One region of the Rhizobium indicum genome, then DNA from elsewhere that is predicted to be linked to it. Evidence: riboswitches for the same ligand, from Rfam matches in the RefSeq annotation. Region 1 holds a riboswitch; the other holds the start of a gene.
The links. Region 1 has a riboswitch for thiamine pyrophosphate ahead of thiC (phosphomethylpyrimidine synthase ThiC). Riboswitches for the same ligand answer to the same signal wherever they lie in the genome.
Positions count from the first base shown of each region.

Region 2: it holds a riboswitch for thiamine pyrophosphate, as region 1 does, so the genes downstream of both, FFM53_RS15015 (YkoF family thiamine/hydroxymethylpyrimidine-binding protein) here and thiC (phosphomethylpyrimidine synthase ThiC) in region 1, are expected to answer to the same signal.

Region 1 covers NZ_CP054024.1:49,927-57,429, reverse strand. The annotation lists gene FFM53_RS32080 (ABC transporter substrate-binding protein) at 1-750, shown strand, start outside; gene FFM53_RS32075 (aminotransferase class V-fold PLP-dependent enzyme) at 865-2,052, shown strand; gene FFM53_RS32070 (hypothetical protein) at 1,980-2,381, opposite strand; gene FFM53_RS32065 (hypothetical protein) at 2,403-2,573, opposite strand; gene FFM53_RS32060 (helix-turn-helix domain-containing protein) at 3,152-3,370, opposite strand; TPP riboswitch at 3,992-4,103, shown strand; gene thiC (phosphomethylpyrimidine synthase ThiC) at 4,196-6,022, shown strand; gene thiO (glycine oxidase ThiO) at 6,024-6,998, shown strand; gene thiS (sulfur carrier protein ThiS) at 6,995-7,192, shown strand; gene FFM53_RS32040 (thiazole synthase) at 7,196-7,503, shown strand, end outside.
Region 2 covers NZ_CP054021.1:3,058,137-3,065,639, forward strand. The annotation lists gene FFM53_RS14995 (acyltransferase family protein) at 1-125, opposite strand, end outside; gene FFM53_RS15000 (ABC transporter substrate-binding protein) at 308-1,318, opposite strand; gene FFM53_RS15005 (ABC transporter ATP-binding protein) at 1,387-2,199, opposite strand; gene FFM53_RS15010 (ABC transporter permease) at 2,196-3,002, opposite strand; gene FFM53_RS15015 (YkoF family thiamine/hydroxymethylpyrimidine-binding protein) at 3,093-3,725, opposite strand; TPP riboswitch at 3,716-3,829, opposite strand; partial or broken gene FFM53_RS36915 (FMN reductase) at 4,074-4,163, opposite strand; gene soxR (redox-sensitive transcriptional activator SoxR) at 4,273-4,737, shown strand; gene FFM53_RS15025 (SDR family NAD(P)-dependent oxidoreductase) at 4,849-5,619, shown strand; gene FFM53_RS15030 (ArsR/SmtB family transcription factor) at 5,722-6,063, shown strand; gene FFM53_RS15035 (LysR family transcriptional regulator) at 6,255-7,148, shown strand; gene FFM53_RS15040 (formate dehydrogenase subunit gamma) at 7,285-7,503, shown strand, end outside.

The sequences.
Region 1 (7,503 bases):
TCGTCGGGTACGCTCACAATCGCCAATGGGCTCGACTACGCCCCATTTGAGTTCGTAGATGCAAACGGCCAGCCGGCTGGCCTGGACGTGGATTTGGCGCACGAGGCGGCGAAGCTCATCACGGCTAAACTCGACCTTCAGCGCATACCTTTCGCTTCTCAAATTCCTTCGCTCGCGGCCGGAAGGGTCAAGGTAGCGTGGGCGACGTTCACGGTGAAGGAAGATCGCTTGAAGCAGGTCGACTTCGTCACGTTCCTCCAGTCCGGAACCGTGGCGATGGTTCTCCCTGACAAGAAAGACTCCATCTCGGATGCGAAGAGCCTGTGCGGCAAGCGGGTGGCGGTCCAGACCGGATCGGCGGCCGATTTCACCGCGGACAAGCTGAGCGAGGACTGCGCGAAATCCAACCTGCCCAAGATCGACAAGGTCATCTATCCCGAGCAGAAAGACACGATCCAGGCGGTGCTAACAGGTCGGGCCGACGCTCGTTTCGACGACTCCACCGCGGCTGGATATTACGAGCAGACCAGCAAAGGAAAGCTCGTCGTTGCTCCGGGAGTCTACGATGTCCTACCTTTGGGCGTCGCCGTCCAGAAAGGCGACAAGGCCTCAGCTGAAATGATGCAGGCAATTTTTCAGGAACTCATCGCCAACGGCAAGTACAAGACCGTCCTCGACAAGTATGGCATGTCGCTCGCGGCGGTCAAAAAATCCCGTATCATCACCTCTGTCGATCAGATTGCCGAATAAGCCCCTTACGAGCGGATGAGCGCCATCCGCTCGCTTTCACCCTCGCTTCGTGACCGAATTCACGAGCAACGGGAGCCGACGGAAACTGCGCCATTTTTTTCACCGAGATCATGCATGAACGCACACGCTTCAACGAGGCACGAGACCTATCTGAACGCGGCCGAACTCGCATTCATCCGCAGCCAATACCCGATCGTCAAAGAATGCATCTATTGGAACAACGCCGCTGTTTCCCCTATATCGATCGGCGTGCGGGATGCGATCGCCCGGCAGGCGACACTCCATGCCACGGACACGTCCGGGATCATGGTGGCAAGCGCGCCGACATGCGACAAAGGACGCAGCCTTGCCGCCAAACTTGTTGGCTCGACTGCGGAACGGATTGCCTACATCCAGAACACCTCGCATGGCCTGTCGCTCGTCGCCTTGGGAATCGATTGGAAGCCTGGTGACAACCTGGTGGTTCCTGAGCTCGAATTTCCCTCAAACTTTCTCATCTGGGAGACGCTTTCCCAGCAAGGTGTGGAAATCCGCACGATGAAGGCGCGCAACGGAGCGCTTGCTCCAGATGATCTTCGTTTCCTGGTCGACAGCAGGACGAAACTGGTCGCAGTGAGCCATGTTCAGTTCTACAGCGGTTTCCGGGTCGATCTCGCCGGATTCTCGCAAATCTGCGCCGATCACGACGCATTGTTGGTCGTCGACGGCACGCAGTCGGTCGGGGTGCTGAGCGTGGACATGGAGGGCGAAGGCGTAGATGTCCTCGTTGTGAGCGCCCATAAATGGATGCTCGGACCAGTCGGAATAGGCTTCGCCGCGTTCTCCGAGAGGGCTTTCGAACGCATCAAGCCGCGCATTGTCGGTTGGTTGAGTGTGAACGACGCCTTCTCCTTTCATCGTGTTCTCGATTTTCTTCCAGACGCCAAGCGGTTCGAACCAGGCACCGAGAACGGCGCAGGCATCTTCGGATTGGCCAAGAGACTTGAAGAGATCGATTCCATCGGCATGGAGAAGATCGAGAGCTATGTTATGGAACTCGGAGCGCGGATTCGGAGGCAGGCTAAATCCGCAGGGTACGAAATCATGAGTGATTGGCCGGAAGAATCCCAGTCGGGCATCATCCTGCTGAAGAATCCAAAGGTGGCCACCAGCGTACTGTTTGCAGACTTGGATGCTGCCGACGTGAAATGCAGCGTCAGGAACGACGCCATCCGTTTTTCGCCTCACTACTACAGCAATGACGATGAGCTCGCGCTGGTCTCCGAGGTCTTACGGGGAGCAACATCCCGAGCCAATGCGTAACCCGCCACTCGCTCGAAGGCGGCACTTCGACAGTGCGCATGCTGCTTTTGCCGCATTCCGGCCAACCAAGATGATTCCGGTGATCCTGGGCAGCAAGAAGTGGCGTCGATACAACGAAATCGATTGTCGATCAGCAGCCATTCGTTCGCAAGAAAGTCTAGCCGATACGGCTTGTGCTCGACCTGCAGGTTCAATAAGAGACCCGAGCCGAACAGCACGCCACTGCGCGGCAGCAACTTGTAATCCGCGATCCTCGCTTCGAGAAACGCTTCTTCGGCCGGTGATTCACAGAACGGCAGGAAGTAGCTCTTCCGATTCGGATCTTCCAATGTCGCCGTCCAACGCCGAGCCTACCAGGCGTCGACCGGAGGGTCCGGCTTCGGATCCACGATGTTGTAAATCGTCGAGGCGAAGAAGGCAGCCAGAAGGAAGAGAAGAGGAACAACGAAACCGCCTGCGAAGCAGATCACCGTGAGAATTGCGCGGATGACGATCATCTTTTGCTGAGCCTTGGCGTTCACGCTGATTCCCCAATGCAATGCCGGCCCCCACCGTTGCTTCGACTGGCCCGCAACAGCAAGTCTGGCAAGGCTCGTGGGCGTGTAAACAGGTCCCTGTACAGCTCGTTGTTGACCAGTGCCGCCAATCCCATCACAGATTAGTGCGGCAAGGACAACGTGGGACCGGAACAGCGTTTACGAACAGGATTGGCCGCCGCAATATATGTTCGCTGCTTCCCCTCGAGAATGCCTTTTGATAATTCCGCGCATATGGCGCGCCGCCAGTGTTGCGATTGCTGGAAGAATAAAATCGTGAGATCGCTGATTGATCACCGTGCCACGATGATCGCGACACCAATCGCAGTCGGCAAGCTGTCTCTACACAGCAAGGGCGCGACGAATGACTTCAGGCGCTAGCCAATTCATTCGGGCCAGCCAACTAGGCGGAAGCGTCCAGCCCGACTGAGTCTGAAGCCTGGATAGCCCTATAACCCTTAGGGGCGTTGAAGGGCTTCCCACTAAGCGCGTCCTGTACCCGGTGAGTTGCTGCAGGCGCCCTCCTTAGGTCAGCTGCGTACCAGTTCAGCGCGACGCGTGCTTCAGATTTTGCCTAAAACTCCTAGAGCGGCCGCGGTCCTTCGTATCCTTGAGGCGTCAAAATCCGCGTCGTTCTCAAGAGCTGTCACCTCGGCCACGGTCAGACCGGTGGTTTCTGCGAGGTCGTCCAAAGAATAGCCGCGAGCCTGGCGAGCCTCTGCAAGCAGGGCGCCGATGGATGGGACAGCAGGGGATTTCGCAATCTTCGAGGCCATGTTCATGTCTTTAAGCTTCCTTCTGGCGGCCGGAAAACAAAAGGTTTCTAGTTCCACCGCTGCCGACCGCGTCCGGCAGCGGTGGATTTCTCCGATTTCCGCGGGCGCTCTTTCTAGCAGTTTGTGCGATGGAGTACAGGTCGAACGTGGTGAAGGAGTGGACGACCCTTGCCTCCGGGGGTCAACCTTTCCCTGCGATCATCATTGGCGCCCGCTAGTAGAGTGACGTCTTGCTGCAATCGACATTGATCGCCGTAATCGAGTACAGGGCTTGGACTGAAGACGAGCAGCTTCGCATGCCTTCTTTGAAATCAACATCTATCAGGTTTCCATATGTCGGGATGGAAGCGCCGTCTCAGTCGAACGCTTGCAAATCAGATCGGCGAGCCGACCGAGGATATCATGGACGACATGAATTCGACGCCAGCAAAGGACGGCTCGGGTACATAGGCTTCAACAGGTGTGAACCATCACGGCATCGAAAGATGGTAGGAAAGTAAAATCTTGCTGCCGGTATTTCATTCGTTTGATCGCGCGACCACCCACCGATAGCCTGAGTGTCACCTGCATCCCCAAGCCATTGCAGTTGTCGCTTGACAGCTCCCTCGGCAAGCCTCTACCCTTTTTCGCATTCACCAGGGGGGTCCCGGCAAGGGGCTGAGATACTGCTATCGCGCGCAGTGACCCGTTGAACCTGATCCAGTTCATACTGGCGTAGGGACGGTGCAAGCGCTCGAAGGCAGTGGATTCACGCGTCGAATCCGTGCCGGCGTCTTTTCATCATTCCGGCTGAGGACTGGGTCTCCAATCGAAAACTTGGAGCCTCAAACCATGAATATCGCCGCAAAGAATATCACCCCATCCGTCACCACCGGCCCCTTGCCGGCATCCAGGAAGATCTACATTCGGGGGGGCGTCCATCCCGACATTTGCGTGCCGATGCGCGAAATCAGCCTGCATCCGACATCGGGCGAGCCGCCCGTTGTCGTCTACGACTCGTCCGGCCCCTATACGATCGAGGGCACCGAGATCCGCATCGAACAAGGGCTGCCCTCACTGCGACGTGACTGGGTTCTCGCCCGCGGCGACGTCGAGGCCTATCAGGGCCGCCATGTCCGTCCCGAAGACAACGGCTTTGCCAGCGGCGAAAGGCTGACGCCCGAATTCCCCGCACTACGCCAGCCGCTGCGCGCAAAGGACGGCAAGGCCGTCACCCAGTTCGCCTATGCGCGCGCCGGTATCATCACGCCGGAAATGGAGTTCATCGCCATCCGCGAAAATCTCGGCCGCAAAGCGAGGGCCGAAGCCATGGTCCGCAGCGGCGAAAGTTTCGGCGCCCAAATTCCGGACCATGTGACGGCGGAATTCGTCCGGCAGGAAGTGGCGGCGGGTCAGGCGATCATCCCCGCCAACATCAACCATCCGGAAGCCGAACCGATGATCATCGGCCGCAATTTTCTGGTGAAGATCAACGCCAATATCGGCAACTCCGCCGTCACCTCATCGATGGCGGAGGAGGTTGAGAAGATGGTCTGGGCGGCCCGCTGGGGCGCCGATACCGTCATGGATCTCTCCACCGGCCGTAACATCCACAACATCCGCGAATGGATCATCCGCAATTCGCCGGTGCCGATCGGTACCGTGCCGCTCTATCAGGCGCTGGAGAAGGTCGATGGCATTGCCGAGAACCTGACCTGGGAGGTGTATCGCGACACGCTGATCGAACAGGCCGAACAGGGCGTCGACTATTTCACCATCCATGCCGGCGTGCGACTTCACTACATCCCGCTCACCGTCAACCGGGTGACCGGCATTGTCTCGCGCGGCGGCTCGATCATGGCGAAGTGGTGTCTCCATCATCACCGCGAAAGCTTCCTCTACGAGCATTTCGAGGAGATCTGCGACATCTGCCGCGCCTATGACGTCTCCTTCTCGCTCGGCGATGGCCTGCGCCCCGGCTCGATCGCTGACGCGAATGATGCGGCGCAGTTCGCCGAGCTGGAAACACTGGGAGAGCTGACCAAGATCGCATGGGCGAAAGACTGCCAGGTGATGATCGAAGGTCCCGGCCATGTGCCGATGCACAAGATCAAGGAAAACATGGACAAGCAGCTCGCGGTCTGCGGCGAGGCGCCCTTTTATACACTCGGACCGTTAACTACCGATATCGCGCCGGGCTACGACCACATCACGTCCGGCATCGGGGCTGCGATGATCGGCTGGTTCGGCACCGCCATGCTCTGCTACGTGACGCCCAAGGAACATCTCGGCCTGCCGGACCGCAACGACGTGAAGGTAGGTGTCATCACCTACAAGATCGCGGCCCATGCCGCCGATCTCGCCAAGGGGCATCCGGCAGCACAGCTGCGCGATGACGCGCTCTCGCGTGCCCGTTTCGAATTCCGCTGGGAGGATCAGTTCAACCTCTCGCTGGACCCGGAAACCGCCCGCAGCTTCCACGACGAGACGTTGCCGAAGGAAGCCCATAAGGTGGCGCATTTCTGCTCCATGTGCGGCCCGAAATTCTGCTCGATGCGCATCTCGCACGATATCCGCGTCGAAGCGCAGAAGGAGGGTCTGGATGCGATGGCAGCGCGTTATCGCGAGGGCGGCGACCTCTATATGCCGATAGAAACCCTGCAGCATTCGGGCGAATGAGATGCGTGTGCTTGTCAAAGGGGCCGGCGTTGCCGGCCTGACGGTGGCGTATGAACTGCGCGCTCGAGATGCCGAGGTCACCGTGCTGGATCCATATGACGGTTTCCTGCGTGCTGCTTCGTGGCTCGCGGGCGGAATGTTGGCGCCCTGGTGCGAGCGGGAGAGTGCTGATGACGCGGTACTCATGCGCGGTCTCACCGCCGCCGACAAATGGGAGGCAATGGTGCCGGGAGAGGTGCGACGCAACGGAACGCTCGTGGTCGCCTCGGCCCGCGATCTTGGTGAACTGCGACGCTTTGCCTGCCGCACGACGGGTTATGAATGGCTGGAAGAGCCGGCGATTGCGGCGCTGGAACCCTCACTTGGCGGGCGGTTCCGGCACGGGCTGTTCTTTCGCCGCGAAGCCCATCTCGATCCCCGGCGAGTTTTGAGTCTGCTGCGCACCAAGCTGACGGCTCAGGGGGTCACCTTCGTGGGCGAGAGCTCGCATGAGGAGAGGTTCGACAGTGTCGTCGATTGCACGGGCGCTGCGCGCATTGGTGAGGCCGAGGAGTTACGCGGCGTCCGTGGCGAAATGCTTTACCTTAGAAGCTTTGACGTGGATCTCTCCCGGCCGGTCCGCCTGCTCCATCCGCGTTTCCCCGTCTACATCGTCCCGCGCGGAGACGGTCTGTTCATGGTCGGCGCGACGATGATCGAGACGGAATTCGACGGGCCTATTGTCGCCCGTTCACTGATGGAACTGCTCAACGCTGCATACACGCTATTTCCGGCCTTTGCCGATGCAACTATAATCGAAACGGGTGTCGGAATCCGCCCAGCCTTTCCGGACAATCTTCCCCGCGCAAGCCGTCAGGGAAAGGTGATCTCGCTCAACGGCCTCTACCGACACGGTTTTCTGCTCGCGCCAGCTATGGCGGCCGAGGCCGTTGAACTTGTCTACAACCAACACACTACGGGAAGGAACGCCTCATGAAAGTGATCGTTAATGGCGAGGCCCAGGATGTCGCGGCTGACACGCTGTCGGAGCTTTTGGTCCTGATGGAATACGAGGGTGACTGGCTGGCGACAGCCGTCAACGGTGAGCTGGTCCATCGCGAAGACCGGTTCGATCGTTCGCTCAGCGACAATGACAGGATCGAAATCCTGTCGCCGATGCAGGGAGGCTGATGGATGCTGACGCTTTATGGCGCCGAAATAAACTCCCGTCTGCTGCTCGGCACAGCGCGATATCCCTCTCCTGCCGTCCTCTCCGAGGCCGTCAGGCAATCGGCGACGGAAATCGTCACCGTCTCGCTTCGCCGTGAGATGTCTGGCGGCCGCAGTGGGGGAGCCTTCTTCGAGATGATCCGCGCGCTCGGCGTTCGTATCCTTCCCAACACTGCAGGTTGCCACAGCGTCGCGGAAGCCGTGCTGACCGCAAAGATGGCCCGCGAGCTGTTCGCCACCGACTGGATCAAGCTCGAGGTCATCGGCAACCA
Region 2 (7,503 bases), on a different replicon from region 1:
GTCGGTCCGAGTTCATCAGGGATTCTGCGCATATCCAGCCGCAGCGCGAAGTGGTGGGCGAGCACCAGCAGACAGGCCGTCGCGCGCAGAAAGTCCGCTCCGGCCAGTCTCTCTTGTAGTCGCATCCTGCCTCCCCACCTTGCCCAGAGCATGATGCCGAAAAGTGTGAGTGGTTTCCGGACGACATCATGCTCTACTTCTTTGATTTAGATACGGATTCGGACCTTAAGCCGATCCGGCCTAAGATCTGAATCCGTATCTAGGATTTTGCAGCGGAAAGCCGCGACGGGCAAGGCAGGCGTTGGGCTCAGTCGAGAAGTTCGTTGGTATAATAGGTGGAAAAGTCCGGCTTCTCCTTGAGTGCGGCGCCATTCGCATCGACCAGAATACCGTTCTCCATCAGGAAGCTGCCGAGGGCCTCGGCTTTTGCCGGGTCGAGCTTACCGATCACACCGGCTTCGGATTTCAGGAAGTGCCCCTCGATCAATGCCTTCTGAGAAGCCTTTACCAGTTCCGTATTCATCAGTGCGCCGTTGCTTCCAGAGATCAGCAGGTCGCAGGCTTCGTCGGGATGGTCGACGGAGTAGGTATAACCCTTTCGTGTCGCCTGGATGAAGGCGCGGGCGTGTTCCCGGCTTGCGGAGAGATAGGCGTCGCTGGAGACGATGACCGTCGTCTGCTCGTCGGGAATGCCATAATCGGAATAGTGGAAGCGGCCGATCTTCCGGTTTTCCAGTTCGGCAGCGATGCCTTCCCAGGTGTAGATCTCCAGCGTGAAATCGATCGAGCCATTGTCCAGCGCCTCGTAAGCGGAGGTGCCGAGGGTGACGGTCTTGACGTCGCCTTTGCCGCCGTCATTGCGGATCATCGCGGAGATCAGCGCGCTCTCCCAGGTGCCGCCAAAGCCGCCATAGGTCTTGCCGTCGAGGTCTTTCGGGCTCTTGATGTCGTCGCGTCCGCCCTTGAAGATCAGGCGTGCGGTTTCCGTCTGGACGACGCCGTAGACCATCTTCACGTCACCGCCGCCAGCGCGCTGCGTCAGGGTCTCGATCTCGCTGCTGATGCCGAAATCGGCAACGCCGTTCGACACCAGCGTTCCGGCGCTGGTATCGGTGAAGGGAAGAATCTCGACATCGAGCCCGGCATCGGCATAAAAGCCCTTCGCCTTGGCGACATAGATGCCGATATGGTTGGTGTTGGGCGTCCAGTCGAGCGCGATGCGAACCTTTGCGGGCGCCGATTGGGCGAAGGCGGGGTGGCCGGCGAGGCTTGCCGCGATGGCGGCGAAGATCGTCTGGCGACGGGTGAGAAGCAGCATGGTGACCTCCTCAGGTCTCTAGAGCATGATGCCGAAAAGTGTGAGCGGTTTTCGGACGACATCATGCTCTAACTCTTTAACTTAGAACAGGATTCAGATTTTAGGCCGACCGGTCTAAAATCATCCTGTTCTAGCGGATGAAGCAGGGTTTGCAGGATTTCGGTTTCGATCGCCTGGGCCGCCGGCGAGCCGAGATCGGCAATGCTTCTCGGACGGGGCAGGGGAACGCGGAATTCGCGGATAATACGCGCCGGACGGGCCGAGAGCACGTAGATCCGGTCGGAAAGGAACACGGCCTCGCGAACATCATGGGTGATCAGCAGCGCCGTCCAACGGTGTTCGGTCCACATGCCCTGCAGCCATTCCTGGATCTGCGTGCGCGTCAGCGCGTCGAGGGCGCCGAAAGGCTCGTCGAGCAGCAACATGTCCTGGGTCTGGACGACGGTGCGCAGCAGCGCGGCGCGCTGGCGCATGCCGCCTGACAGTTCGGAGGGATAGTGATGCTCGAAGCCTGCGAGGCCGAAGCGCTCGAACAGAGGCGCGACGGCGGCGCGGGCCGCGCGGCGGCTCATGCCGCGCACCTCGAGACCGAGTGCGGCATTGTCGATGATCCGGCGCCAGGGCATCAGCGCATCGCGCTGCGGCATGAAGGCGAAGGAATGCGGCGCCTGTTCCAGCGGCGCGCCCTTGAAAAGCATGGTGCCGGAATCGGGCCGAAGCGCCTGTGTCAGCAATCTCAGTACCGTCGATTTTCCGGAGCCGGATGGGCCGACGATCGAAACGAACTCGCCGCTTTCGACAGCGAGTGAAATATCGCCCAGCACCTTCATGCCGTCGAATGACTTCGAGATGTTGTGCAGTTCAACCATTGCATCGCTCATCGGCGCAGCTCCCCGGATTGTTGCCAGGGCATGACGAGGCGCTGGATCAATAGCGTCGCTCCGAAGAGGCAGAGTGTCAGCACGGCGCTGACGACGACGGCGGCGAGCACGAGATCGGGGCGGAAGTTGTTCTTGGCGTTGAGGATATAGATCCCGAGGCCGCGGGCGGCACCGGCATATTCGGCAAAGATCGCGCCGACGACGGCATAGGTGATCGAGATCCGCAGGCCGGCGAAGAAATAGGGCAGCGAGGAGGGAAGCCGTGCCAGGCGGAAAATACGCCAGCGGCTCGCCTTCATCGAATTCAGCAATTCGGCGATGTCGCGATCGGTCGATTCATAGCCCTGCAGCAAGGCGACGAGCAGCGGGAAGAAGGTGACGAGCGCCACCAGCAGGATCTTCGGCAACAGGCCGAAGCCGAACCAGAGGACGACGAGGGGGGCGATCGCCACCAGCGGCAGGGTCTGGCTGGCGATGAAGATCGGCAGCAATGCCCGGCGCATGAAAGGCACGAAATCCATGAGGATCGAGGCGGCGAAGGCGAAGGCAAGCGACAGGGCGAAACCACCGAGTGTCGCGCCGAGCGTCGGCCAGGTGTTTGATATCAGTGACTCGCGGTTCAGCCAGCCCTGGATGACGATGCGCGAAGGTGCCGGCAGGATGGACGGTTTGATGCCGGATAGATCGACATAGAGTTCCCATGCCGCCAAGAAGGCGCAGCCGGCGAGCAAGGCGGGTATGCCCCGGTAGAGAGCGGAGCGGAGCGCGGCAAGTCGCGAATCCGATGGTTTTGACGGTGTCATCAGCGTTCGATTTCAAGCTTTCGTCGGGCACCGCATAATTCCTTAAATCGGAATCGATTTAAGGATAAAATTATGCAGCAATTTAAAGTGTTACAGCGTCCTTTGCGCGTCTGAAAAGACGCGCGGCGCTGTATTGGCCGACACCGTGATGTCGAGGGTCACATGCCCTTCGGGTTCGCCGAAGCGAAAGAAGGCCTCACGAATGGTGGTGAAGACCGCGCCGGCATCGCCAGAGAGCCTGGTGCAGAAATTCTTGGCACGGTCGAAGGTGCCGGAGCGCTTCAGGAAGTCGATGCAGCCATAGATCTCGTCCATATGGGTACCAGTTCCCATGACGTAGAGCGAGAATTGCGCAGCGGTCGGCTGTCCGGTTTCGGCGGTGATGTCAACGGCGGCAAGTGCGGCTGTTATGCGCTCGGCAAGCGGCTCCGCCTGGCCGAGGGAGGGGTTGATGCCGCAGATGGCGTCGTCGGGTTCGCCGGGGCAGCCGCGTGAAACGGCAGCGGACAGCACGCAATGCTCGCCGGTCTTTGCGGCGGCGATGAAAAGATCGTGCATGGCGGCGAAGAGAATGTCAGGCGGGCCGACCAGCAGTGTGGAGATGTCATCGGTCTCGATGCGCAGCCGGTCGCGATAGGGATCTAGCGCCTTGACGGCATCGAGAATGATGCCGACGAAATTGCCGGACATCGGATAGAGTGACACTTGTGCGCCTGAGAACATCTGAACCTCGCTCCGCTGGCATTACCCAGATCAGCTTTGAAGGGTCCAGAGGCTTGCGCCTCACATCTCAGCCCCGGCAATACGGAGCTCCCCTGTTATTTGCGCGGAAACTATCACCGGGGGTTTCTCCCCGCAACCGCAAAATTGCGAACCCGTCCGTGCGGTCGGAATGAGCCTGATGTGACGGGAAACACCCGGACGGAGGTCCTGTCCGGGTGTTCCCAACGGTTCCGTACCTGCCGGGAACGGAACCGGAGCTTCCTGCCTCAGGCGGCTAGCGCATAACCCCGAAAATCGGAATCGGTTTTCGGAAAGGATTATGCGTAGATTCAAAGTGATAGAGCGTCTTTAGCGCGTCTGAAAAGACGCGCGGCACTCTATGTCGGCATAGGGACGATTGCTGCGGGCGGTAACAAGCGCCCGTATCCACCATTCCAGCCCTCGCCATCATCTGGTGTTTGCATGCGTCGCTCCTTGTTGCGATTGAACTTTACGATTGCGGGAGCAAGGGTTATAAAACCTCAACTATTCTTGAGGTCAAGAGGTGATGGATACAATTCCGGCAGCGCCGCTCGGCAAGCTCCTGACGGTTGGCGAAGTGGCGGAGCGCAGCGGCCTCGCCGTCTCGGCGCTGCATTTTTACGAGACCAAGGGGCTGATCTCGAGCATCCGCTCCCGCGGCAATCAGCGGCGCTATGGGCGCGATGTGCTTCGCCGGCTCGGGATCATCAAGGTGGCGCAGCGTGTCGGCATTCCGCTTTCGGAAATCCAGGCGGCGTTCGAGTCCTTGCCGCAAGGACGCACGCCGACCGTCGCCGACTGGCAGACGCTGTCGGCGCTGTGGAAGGATGATCTCGACGCGCGAATCAGGCGGCTTAGCCTGCTGCGCGACCGGCTGACCGGCTGCATCGGCTGCGGCTGCCTGTCGATCGAAAGCTGTCCGTTGCGCAACCCCTGCGACCGGCTCGGCAAGGAAGGGCCGGGCGCGCGGCTTCTGGAGACCGAAAACTAACCCCTGTTTTCACCGGGAAAGATCGATACGCGCCTTTCTTTCAGTCGGCGCGCTCATATGTTAATGGCGAATGACACAACCGGCGGCACTGTCCGCGAGGAGGACGGCTTCGTGTTCCATCCCAGACTGTTCGAAAATCGCAATGTCGTGGTGACCGGCGCCGGCCGCGGCATCGGCCTTGAAGTGGCCCGGCAGTTCCTGGACTGCGGCGCGAAGGTGATCGTCCATACCGGGCGCAAGCCGGGACGCGACCTGCCGGATTTCCTGCTGACGGCTGAATCCGAAAGACGGGCGCTGCTGCTTAATGCCGATTTCTCTGCAGTCGGTGGGGCAGCGCAATTTGCCGAGGATACTCTCGCCTTCTTCGATAAGGTCGATGTGCTGGTCAACAATGCCGGCACCATGCTTGGCCGTTTTCCCGCCGCCACGCTCACCGATGCAGAATATGAGGCGGTCGTGCGTCTTAACCAGACATCGGTGGTGGCGCTGACGCGGGCGCTGCTGCCGGCATTGAAGGCGGCTAGTGATGCTGCCATCGTCAACACAGTTTCGATTTCGGCGTTGACCGGCGGCAGCCCCGGTTCCTCGATCTATTCGGCCTCGAAAGCCTTCGTTGCGACCTATTCCAAGGCGCTTGCCCGCGAGCTTGCACCGGACGGCATCCGCGTCAATTGCGTATCGCCGGGAACGATCGAGACGGATTTCCATGAGCGCTATTCCTCGCGCGAAAAGCTGGAGCAGACGAGAAAATCCATCCCCCTGCAGCGGCTCGGCACGGCGGAGGATTGTGCTCCCGCCTATCTGTTCCTGGCCGCTCCCTCGCTCTCGGGCTACATCACCGGACAGGTGATCGAGATCAATGGAGGTCAGCTTATCTGCTGATTTGTTTGGACTTTTTTTGACATTTCATCACTTTTGACCAATTCGCTTGTGCGAATATGCTATTGTGCTGATCTACTCATTGCCTCCCTTCCGAGATACCGTATGCCTTTGCCCAAACCCGAGCCGGGGATGTCCGGCCAGGAATTGCACAAACTCGCTGGAAAAGCCCATGAAGCGAGCGATCTGCTGAAAGCGCTAGCGCACCCGACCCGACTTCTGATCCTCTGCATATTGACGAACGAGGAGCGCACGGTGGGTGAGATCGAAAGTATCCTCGGCATCCAGCAGGCAATGGTTTCGCAGCAGCTGGCGCGGTTAAGGCTCGAAGGCCTGGTCCATACGCGCCGCCAGGGCAGGCTGGTCTATTACAGCATCGGCAATGTCAGCGTGCTTGCCTTCCTCGAATCGGTGTTCGATCTTTTCCCGGCTGCAGAAAACAGCTAGAGCATGATGCCGAAAAGTGTGCGCGGTTTTCGGACGACATCATGCTCTATTTCTTTGATTTAGATCAGGATTCAGATTTTAGGCCGATCGGGCCTAAAATCATCCTAATCTAGAGATCGCCCTTGCGGAGCACGGCTGCTGCGTCGAAGATAAACTGACCCGGACGATGTCACGCCGGATCGGGAGACCGGATGATCGACAAGCTGGAATTCTTCATCGCCCTTGCCAATGAAAAGCATTTTGGCCGCGCCGCGGAGGAGTGCGGGATCTCGCAGCCGACGCTTTCGGCCGCCATCCGGCAGCTCGAGGATCAGCTCGGCGTCATGCTGGTGCAGCGCGGTTCGCGGTTCCAGGGGCTGACGCCGGAGGGGCAGCGCGTGCTCGAATGGGCCCGGCGCATCGTCGGCGATGCCCGCACGATGCGCGAGGAGATGCGCGCCGCGCGCCGCGGCCTTTCCGGCCACATTCGCCTCGCCGCCATTCCGACCGCACTTGCCATGCTGTCGCGCATCACCACGCCCTTTCAGGAGCGCCATCCCGGCGTGACCTTCTCGATCGTCTCGCGGAATTCTCTGCAGGTGCTGAGCATGCTCGAAAACCTCGAAATCGATGCCGGCATCACCTATCTCGAAAACGAGCCGCTCGGCCGCGTCACGACCGTTCCCCTTTATGCCGAGCGCTATAATCTGATCACGGCTGCCGGCAGCCCGCTATCTGATCGCGACAACGTGACCTGGCGGGAGATCGGCGACCTTCGGCTTTGTCTATTGACTGCCGACATGCAGAACCGCCGGATCATCAACCGCCACTTGACGGAAGCAGGCGCCACCGCGCATCCGACGCTCGAATCGAACTCGATGATTGTGTTGTTCTCGCATGTCAGGACTGGACGCTGGGCGAGCATCATGCCGCGCAACGTCGCCAAATCCTTCGGATTTCCAGTGGAAATCCGCATGATCCCGATCGTCGAGCCGGAGGCGCATCATCTGGTCGGCCTTGTTGCGCCTTATCGCGAGCCCTTCACGCCGCTTGTCTCGGCCTTGCTGCATGAAGCGAGAGTGCTCGTGCAAGATGAAGAACTTTGATAGAGAAAACCTATCAAGCAACGAGATAGCTTTATTGATCGCCGGCTGCTTCCCTGAGATGGTGGTTGCAGAATAGCACTCGGCCGGGGGGAGGCCCGCTATTCCGCAACGAGCAAGCGGCTGGGAGGGCTGCCTTATGACCATTCATATCGCCGAAGGCGATATTGCAGCACGCACCCGAGCCATCGTCGCCGATCTTCGCTTTCTCGAAGGGCCGCTGCTTCCCATTCTGCACGAGGTTCAGCAAGAATTTGGCTACGTGCCGCAGGAAGCCATGCCTGTTATCGCGGAGGAATTGAACCTCTCCCGCGCTGAGGTGCATGGCGTGGTGACCTTCTATCACGATTATCGCGAC